Regions from separate parts of the Paenibacillus sp. MT86 genome, predicted to be linked through region 2. Evidence: riboswitches for the same ligand, from Rfam matches in the RefSeq annotation. Region 2 holds a riboswitch; the other holds the start of a gene.
The links. Region 2 has a riboswitch for FMN ahead of AC3RCL_RS06520 (DMT family transporter). Riboswitches for the same ligand answer to the same signal wherever they lie in the genome.

Region 1 (4,769 bases), 2.9 Mb from region 2:
ACAATAACACAAATGTTGTGTTGAAAAATCCATTTTGATTACCTTCCGTTGTCTGCTATACTGTGAACAATTATTCGATTACCCTATTTTTGAAACAATGGATCGGAGGAATTGTAAGCATGTTTTTACACGGTACAAGCAAGATTAACGATCAGGGGCATTTGGAAATCGGCGGGTGTGACACATCCGATTTGAAAGCTCAATATGGAACACCACTATATATCGTAGACGAGCAGTCGGTTCGCAACCGCTGCCGGGAATACATCGAGGCCTTTAAGGCTTCCGGTTTGAAGTTCCAAGTCGCGTATGCAAGCAAGGCGTTCTGCGTTATGGCCATGTGCCGATTGGCCGACGAGGAAGGCATGTCGCTCGACGTTGTTTCCGACGGAGAGCTGTACACGGCGCTTCAAGCCGGATTCCCGGCGGATCGGATTCATTTCCACGGAAATAATAAGACGCCGGAAGAGATCGAGATGGCGCTGGATGCCGAAATCGGCTGTTTCGTTGTCGATAACGTGATCGAACTGCATATGCTGCAGGCCATCGCTGCCGAGAAGAACCGCAAGGTCAACATTTTGCTTCGCGTGACACCGGGCGTCGAGGCGCATACGCATGAATATATCTCGACAGGACAAACCGATTCGAAGTTCGGCTTTGATATCGGCAACGGCTCTGCGTACGAAGCGGTGCAGCTTGCGGAAGCACAGGCGAATATTCATCTCATGGGCATCCATTCCCACATCGGTTCCCAGATTTTTGAGGTGGAAGGCTTCCAGATGGCTGTTCAGCGCGTAGCTGAATTTGCAGCTTCCGTAAAAGAAGGCCTGGGCGTCGTGTTCAAGGTCGTGAACCTGGGCGGCGGATTCGGTATCCGCTACGTGGATGGAGATACGCCGCTTCAAGTATCCCAGTATGTAAAAGCGATTACGGATGCGGTAAAGAACCATTTTGCGGGCCTTGGTTCCGAGCTTCCTGAAATTTGGGTGGAACCGGGTCGGAGCATCGTCGGTGACGCAGGTACCACGCTCTACACGGTGGGAACCAGCAAGGATATTCCCGGGGTGCGCAAATATGTTGCCGTCGACGGCGGCATGACGGACAATCCGCGTCCGGCGCTCTACGAGTCGAAATACGAAGCGCTGCTTGCAAACCGGGCTAAAGAAGAGCCGGAAGAAACGGTATCCATTGCCGGCAAGTGCTGCGAGAGCGGAGACATGCTGATTTGGGACCTGGAGCTTCCGAAGGTTGAAACGGGCGATCTGCTGGCGGTGTCCTGCACGGGCGCATACAACTATTCCATGGCCAGCAATTACAACCGGATCCGCAAACCTGCGGTCGTATTCGTGAAGGATGGGCAAAGCAATCTGGTCGTTCGCCGCGAATCGCTTGCCGATATCATCAGCAACGATGTCGTGCCGGCGGGTGTAACAAAAGAAACCGTTACGAGTTTATAAGACGTCAATGTCTCTGGATAGGAAGGGCCCGCCAAAGCCTCCGGCTGCGGTCAGGGCTCTTCGTCCTGCCTTCCGTCGGATATGGTCGCGAGGACGGGGACAAGTTCGTTTTGCTTCGAGGCTCAATTCATAGTAAACTATAACTTGCATTGTAAAAAAATCGATAAAAGCGTTTGAGATAACGGAAGGAGATACACACATATGGCAAAAAAAGCGAAGATCACCTTGGAAAACGGCAAAGAGGTTGTGCTTGACCTGTTCGAGAACGATGCACCGAACACGGTGGCTAATTTTGAGAAATTGGCCAACTCCGGCTTCTATAACGGTCTGGTATTTCACCGCGTAATTCCTGGATTCGTCGCTCAAGGCGGATGTCCGCAAGGAACGGGAACCGGCGGACCGGGTTATACCATTAATTGCGAGATCAATCCTAACAAGCACGAGCGCGGAAGCTTGGCCATGGCGCATGCCGGCCGGAACACCGGCGGAAGTCAGTTCTACGTGTGCTACGAGCCGCAGCCTCATTTGGACGGACAACATACCGTATTTGGCAAAGTCGTTGAAGGCATGGAGTATGTGGATGCATTCAAAGGCCGCGACAAAATGGAAAAAGTAGAAGTGTACGAAGCATAATAAATTCAGCATCATGCAAAAACAGGCTCACCCTCAGAGGTGAGCCTGTTTTTTATGGCCGCCGCAAAGGGGCGGATTACGCAGGGGCTGGGAACAATCGGCGGAGTTCTTCGGGGACGGGCCGGCTTTTACGTGAGTTTACATCCATCGCCACGCTGGTAACGATGGCATCCGCGCAAAGCTCATGCTGTTCGTTGTATATCCGCTGGGCCATGACGTAACTCCTGCGGCCCATGGACTCGGGTTCCGTCACGACGGTCAGCCGTTCGCCTTGGCCGCACTCCTTGCGGTAATTGATATTAATATTGACGGTGACGGTCTGGACCCCGAGCCGTTTCAGCACATCATACCGCAGATCTCCCGCTTCGTACCATTTCTCCCTGCCCCACTCCAGGTATTCGAGGTATTTTGCATTGTTTACATGTCCGTTGACGTCGATCTCCGTGGGACGGACGATAATGTCCAGCGAAGTTTTCATCGTGGCTCGCTCCTTTTCAACTACTTCTTACCTCCTTGCTTACCCTACTTAACTGTTCTCCTTTCGGGAAGCGTTCTCCTTCAAAAGTCCATGCTAATGACAGCATTAAAGTTATGCGCTTTAAAAAAGTTAGTTGTTTTTTCTTGCAATTTTCAAAAGGGGGTGATAAGATTCTTCATAAGATCAAACAATTTCATAGGTTTAATCCTTCGGGGCAGGGTGAAATTCCCTACCGGCGGTGATGAACGCAGTGATTGAGCTTATCGAAGCAGAGTGCTGCGTCTTAGTCCGTGACCCGGATATGAATGTGACGTTTCACATCGTATGCGGTGGACCTGGTGCAAATCCGGGACCGACAGTATAGTCTGGATGGGAGAAGGAGTGAGGGACACATAAGCAGCACATGTTATTGTGTCTTTGCGCACAGCGTGACATGCGTTATGTGCAGGTTTTCACATGCAATTCAAAGCTGTGACGGCGTTTTTTTGGTTTCGCCTGTGACGGATTTGGGTCGCTTGTTATACGCGAAATCTGCATTCATGACGGTTATTTATCGTGTCAATGATTAACTTCCATCAAGCCCTGTTTAAGGATTCTTCGGAATCTTTGGCAGGGCTTTTTTGTATGAACGTTGGGAAAGGGGCATGTTTAGCATGGATATCGTCAACGATGAATTCTATATGTCACTTGCGCTGGATCTGGCTGAACGTGCACAGGGCCAAACCGGGATCAACCCGGTAGTCGGCTGCGTCGTCGTTAAGGATGGCGCTCTCGCTGGGGTGGGCACGCATTTGGAACGCGGAACGCCGCATGCCGAGGTTCATGCCCTGAATATGGCCGGGCCGAAAGCGGCAGGCAGTACCGTGTACGTGACATTGGAGCCCTGCAGTCACTACGGCGCTACGCCGCCTTGCAGCGAGAGGCTTATCGCCGAGGGCGTTCGGCGGGTGGTTGTGGCCTGCGAGGACCCGAATCCCCTCGTGGCGGGCAGAGGGATTCAGATGCTGCGCGCAGCGGGAATCGAGGTTGAAACGGGTATCCTTAAAGATCGCGCTCTTCGCCTGAACGAAGCTTTTATTAAATTCATTACGACGGGCCGGCCCTTCGTGACGTTAAAGACGGCGAGCACGCTGGACGGCAAGATCGCATCGAAAACCGGGGACAGCAAGTGGATCTCCAATGAAAAATCCCGGGAGCTTGTGCATACGCTGCGCCATCGCCATCAAGGCATCATGGTCGGCGTGTCTACGGTTATCGCGGATAACCCGAGCCTGACGACCCGGCTTGGCGTTGAGGGGCTCCACCCGGTCAGGATCATCGTGGATTCGAGCCTGAGGATACCGCTCGACAGCCATGTCGTGTCAGACGGATTGGCGCCCACCTGGATCTTGACGACGGAGCAGGCGGATGTTACGAAGCGGTCCGAGTTGGAAGAGCTTGGTGCTCAGGTCATCCCCTGTGGACCTGGACCGCGGGTGGATCTAAAGGGAGCGCTGCTGCAACTGGGACAAAAGGGGGTCGCCTCGATATTGCTGGAAGGCGGCGGTACGCTTAATGGCTCGATGCTGGAGCAGAAGTTGGTGGACCGGCTCATCCAGTTTATCGCCCCCAAAATCATCGGCGGGTATGATGCGCCGGGAAATTACATGTTCAGCGGTTATGAACAGATGAACCAAGCGATTTCGCTGACAGGACTTGAGACCGAAAGACTGGGCGACAATATCTACGTCACCGGCATTCCGGTCTGGAAATAAGGAGCGAGAAAGGAGGGAAGCCTGTGTTTACTGGATTGGTCGAGGAGATCGGCGAGATGCGGCGTATCGGGCGCCAAGGGGAGGCCATGCTGCTGAGCATTTCCGCTAACCGGATTATGGACGATCTGAAGCTGGGCGACAGCGTATCCGTAAATGGCGTCTGCTTGACGGCTACAGCGATCGACAAGGGCGTATTTACGGTTGACGTTATGCCGGAAACCTATAGAAACACGAATCTCAAGGAGCTGCAGCCGGGCGGGAAGGTTAATTTGGAACGGGCGATGGCAGCCGGAGGGAGATTCGGAGGCCATATCGTTCAGGGACACGTGGATGGCATCGGCGTCATTCGGAGCGTAAAGTCCGATCAGAACGCAGTGGTATACGAGATTTCGCCCGCGAATGGGGACGTATTCAAATATATCATACCGAAAGGCTCGGTCACGCTGGATG
Region 2 (4,769 bases):
CGACGGCTCTTCTCCTGGATCGGGATCAGGCGGTTCGGGAGGCGGTTCGGTAACGCTGCCGACAACGCAGCCTAATCCTCCTTCCACGGGCGGTAATACCTCCGAGCCGAACGTGATGACAGGCAATAGTTTGAATATTAGCGCCGCTGCGGGCGGAACGATGGACCGCATTACGGTAAAGGAAGAGGCGTGGAAAAAGGCCTTGACCGAATTATCCGCGAACGGGCAGCAGGAACTGATTATTCGGGCTCCTGAACTGAACCGTGCCGCGGAGCTGTCCCTTCCGGCAGCAGGCCTGAAGCAGGCCATGGAACGGAATCCGAAGGCAACCCTGGTGCTGGAGACCGCACTTGGAGCCTTCCGTCTTCCGATAACGGCTCTGCCTCTGGATGAGGCTCTGGAGACGGCACAAGGGTCCGGCGGCATCGAGGTGAAGGTGTCGGTGGCTCCGGCAGCAGGCAAGGTAGCGGACGCTATGACAAGCAAGGCCTCTTCCATGGGCGCCTCGTTGGCAGCGAATGGAGGACTGCGGTTCGGCGCAGCGGTTGGAGCGCCTGGCGCAGAACAGGAACTGAAGGATTTCGGGAAGCGCGTCATCAGCCGTATCATGCCGCTGCCGGCAGGGATGAATCCGGATTCGCTTGCTGCCGTCATTTATGACGAAGCGGCGGGGACTTTCCGGTTTGTACCGGCCGTAAGGACGACATGGAACGGTAAAGCGGCGATCGAAGTCAAGCATGCCGGAAACGGCGTTTATGCGCTGCTGCAATACAAGAAGACGTTTGCGGATCTTGACGGCCACTGGGCGCAATCGGAAATCGAATCCATGGCTTCCAAGCTGCTCGTGAACGGAGTCAACGCGGACTCCTATGCACCGGGCAAGGCGATCACGCGAGCTGAATTTACGGCCATGCTCGTCCGTGCGATGGGGCTCAGCCCGGTCATCGAGAGCGGTGCATTCAAGGATGTTCAGGATCATTCCGCGTATGCCGGCGAGATTGGCGCAGCCTCGCGCTACGGCTTGATCGAGGGCGGCAACGGCGGTGCCTTCTCGCCGAATGCCAGCATGACCCGAGCGGAGATGGCTGTAATGATCACCCGGGCCATGGAGGCGGTGAATCCGGCAGATCTATCGAATCAGGGTGCGAATGCCGCTGCCGGATTCAAGGATCAGGCATCCATCCCGGCATGGGCGGCGGCCCATGTGGCCAGTCTTACTAAGCAAGGCATCGTACAGGGTGACAACAACGGCAATTTCGGAGCACTCGATGCGGTCACGCGTGCGCAAGCAGCACTCGTGCTGAAGCGTACTTTGGCAGCGTTGGAGTTTATGAGCTAATCGAAGCGGGATAGCATTTCATGCGATTAGACCGTTCTTAAGGTGGATTGAAACCTTGAGGGCGGTCTTTTTGCATACTCAGGCAGATGACGATCGGTTAAAGCCAAGCGATCAGGCATCCATGCATTTAATAAGGGTTAGAAATAACGACCTGTTAACGATCTGACAAGGATGTGAGTTCATGCGCATTGAATCTGAACATACATATTTGGAAGTGGAAGCAAAGCATTGCTGAGTGAGACGAAGCAATCGGAGGAAGCAGCTGCGGAGAGTGTTCTCGGCTGGTATCTAAGCCTTATGGGAACGGAGTGAGCCTTAATACCGAGGAAGCGCTGGAGCTGCTGAATCTTCGGGCAGGAGCGGCTGCTGTTCAAGGCAGAAGGTATTCGAGATAAACGCGAGAAGATGGTAAAAAATCACGCTGGTAACAAATTGATACTTGCTGTATAATTCTCAGTAAGTATTGGATGAACGTGAGATTTTTCATTGTATTCAAGTCTAATTTCGTTTATTTTGAAAATAGATGTATTTACATGAAAGGGTTCATGTTATAATTTCAATATAACAACTAAGTTTATAGGAATTATCGGTCAATCAGTTTGATGGCACGACCAAAATAAAACATGAATATGGATCTTCGGGGTAAGGTGAAATTCCTGACCGGCGGTGATGGTTCGTTCCTTCGCGAATGAACCAAGCCCGCGACTCTCTGCGTTCTGTAGCCAACATGAATGCAGCGACTGACTTGGTGCAATTCCAAGGCCGACGGTAAAGTCCGGATGGGAGAAGATCAAAGATGAGTTTGCCGTGAATGCGAATATTCCATTTTGGCGCAGGCTTATTTGATCAGCCCCCGTATACGTCGGCCATGCCGATGACGGGGGCTTTCTGCTAGTAAGACCTCCGTATTCAAGACAGGAGAGGGCAAGATGAGTAATATGAATACCGGGATCAAGGTGAAACCTTATGGTTCCGACACACAGGCAAGTCGACGTTTTAAAGGAGGGTTCTGGCTCGTTGTTTTGGGGGCCGCCCTGTGGGGCGTTGACCCGTTATTTCGGGTCATTCTGCTCAAGAATCTGACTTCGGCTCAGATCGTTTTGCTCGAACATATCATTATTTCCTTGATTGCGATTCCTGTATTGTGGAAGAACCGGGAGGAACTTAAGAGCCTGGGCTGGAATCATGTCGGCGCACTGCTGTTTATATCCTGGGGCGGTTCGGCATTGGCTACCGTATTGTTCACGATGGGGCTGTCGAGCGGCAATCTGAATGCCGTCCTGCTGCTGCAGAAGCTGCAGCCGCTGTTTGCCATCATTCTGGCCAGCCTGCTTCTGAAAGAGAAGCTTCCGCGCCATTTTGGAATCCTGCTTATCATCGCTTTGGCAGGCACGTATTTGCTCACCTTCGGCTTAACCCTGCCGATCGGCCATTGGAACGAGTTTGTTCAAGTCGGCAGCCTCCTGTCCTTAGGCGCAGCAGCCTTATGGGGCGGCTCAACGGTCATGGGACGCTTGATGGTAGGCAAACTGAAGTATGAGACGGTAACCTCGCTTCGTTTCGTGCTCGCGCTGCCGCTCCTGACCGTCATTACTTGGAGCGAAGGGGCAGCTTGGAATATGCCGGCATGGGGCACAGGCGCCTTTGCCTTGGTATCGCTGAACCTGATCGGGCAGGCACTGCTGCCGGGTCTGCTGAGCTTGCTGGTGTACTATAAAGGGCTGACCACGACCAAAGCCTCTGTCGCAACGCTGGCTGAATTGAGTTTTCCCATGGTGGGCGTGCTCATCAACTGGATTGTATTCCAGCAAATCGTGACAGGGCCTCAGCTCCTAGGATTCCTGCTGATTTGGATCGTGCTGTTCATCATATCGAGACAGCAATCCGAGGCTTCTCCGCAATTGCAATAAAATCATACGTTTGTAGAAAAAGCCGATCCGATGGGGTCGGCTTTTTTTGCCGTTACTCCAAGCAAAGCTACTCCAATCCGTTTGCATGGCGAAACGATTATTTTTTCAAAAGATGTGTAGGGTTTCCGGAATTAAAGGTGTCTTATATAGTAGCACGGGATTTGTGGCTTGGTTCTACCAACAGAGATGATTATATAAGAGGGGGAGGATCCCATGGAGGATCAGACATTGCTGGATGGGCTGGCGAGGAAAGATCCGCGATGTTTTGAAACATTGGTTGACCGCTATTCACGCTACATAGCCGCGGTGGTTGCTAAGGTGGCAGGAGGGCGGTTTAATTCCTTCGATGTGGAGGAGATCACCGGGGACGTGCTGGTCAAGCTGTGGACAGACGGGCCCAAAATCATGCTGCGCGGAGATAGTCTCAAGCCTTATCTGGCCATAGCCGCGCGTAATCATACCTTGAATGCCTTGCGAAAGAGGCAGCGGGTCATTGAATCCGAATTGGAAGATGACGCCGTTTCTTGTCCCTCTGCGGAGGCACTGGCTATTCTACGGCAGGAGAAGGAAACGATAAGCGGCATGGTACAGGGGATGGGCGAACCGGATCGCGAAATATTCATCCGCAGGTACTTCTATTTAGAGAAAGTCCGCGATATTGCAAGCCGGCTGAATATGCAGGAGAAAGCCGTCACCGCCCGGATCCGCCGGGCAAGGGACAAACTGCGCATCCATTATGAAACCGAGAATCCGTAGGATTTCTATAAAGACCGTGTCTATAGGAGTGAAGCTTCAAATCGATTGCGAAAGGGGATGGATGCATGTGAAGCGGCGAATTGTAGATATCATGGCCAATATCGACAATCAGGAGCTGGAGGACCTCCTCCTTACGGAGGAAGAGGAACGCGAGTTGACGCAGCAGATCAGTATGGAACGGATCAAGAACCGAGCGATGAACCGTATTCAAGAGGAGGAAACGATGGTGTTTAAAAACAGGAAAGTGAAAAAATATAAAGCCAGTATCGTTATCGCTGCCGCGATGATTATGATACTTAGCACGACCGCTTTTGCGAGCCAATACATGGATAGCTTGAAGCAGTTCTTCGGTCAATCCGCGTCGATTGCGGAAGACGAACGGTCACCTATACAAGGGACGGATACAGCATCCGGGGTAACCATGAATGTTGAAGAAGGGGTTTATGTCGGCAACAGCGGTTATTTGGTGGTCAGTTTCACGAAAGAGGACGGCATGCCATTCCCCGAGGGTGCTTCGATCCCCCTACTTGAACTGAAAACGGAGCAGAGTGTGAATTATATGGTGGGGCAGCAGCTTCTTGACGACAACAAAAAGCTTGTCGGCGTGTTTGAGTTGGATGCGATGAATGACCTCGAGGGACTGAAGGCACGGATCACAGCCGATCGAATCATGTCAGCGGACAACGCCCAAGCCGTTGAAGGCCCTTGGAATGTGCAATTCACCATTTCTCCGGGCAAGCAAAGAGAACAGAGTTTGAATCTGG

Region 1: another riboswitch for FMN. It lies ahead of ribD (bifunctional diaminohydroxyphosphoribosylaminopyrimidine deaminase/5-amino-6-(5-phosphoribosylamino)uracil reductase RibD); the one in region 2 lies ahead of AC3RCL_RS06520 (DMT family transporter).

What each region holds. Positions count from the first base shown of each region.
Region 1 is NZ_CM179499.1:4,403,720-4,408,488, reverse strand. Features, by position in the region: gene AC3RCL_RS19625 (spore germination protein) at 1-1, shown strand, start outside; gene lysA (diaminopimelate decarboxylase) at 120-1,454, shown strand; gene AC3RCL_RS19615 (peptidylprolyl isomerase) at 1,656-2,087, shown strand; gene AC3RCL_RS19610 (acyl-CoA thioesterase) at 2,164-2,565, opposite strand; FMN riboswitch at 2,767-2,950, shown strand; gene ribD (bifunctional diaminohydroxyphosphoribosylaminopyrimidine deaminase/5-amino-6-(5-phosphoribosylamino)uracil reductase RibD) at 3,219-4,319, shown strand; gene ribE (riboflavin synthase) at 4,343-4,769, shown strand, end outside.
Region 2 is NZ_CM179499.1:1,527,913-1,532,681, forward strand. Features, by position in the region: gene AC3RCL_RS06515 (choice-of-anchor I family protein) at 1-1,339, shown strand, start outside; FMN riboswitch at 1,969-2,134, shown strand; gene AC3RCL_RS06520 (DMT family transporter) at 2,269-3,249, shown strand; gene AC3RCL_RS06525 (RNA polymerase sigma factor) at 3,463-4,005, shown strand; gene AC3RCL_RS06530 (hypothetical protein) at 4,067-4,769, shown strand, end outside.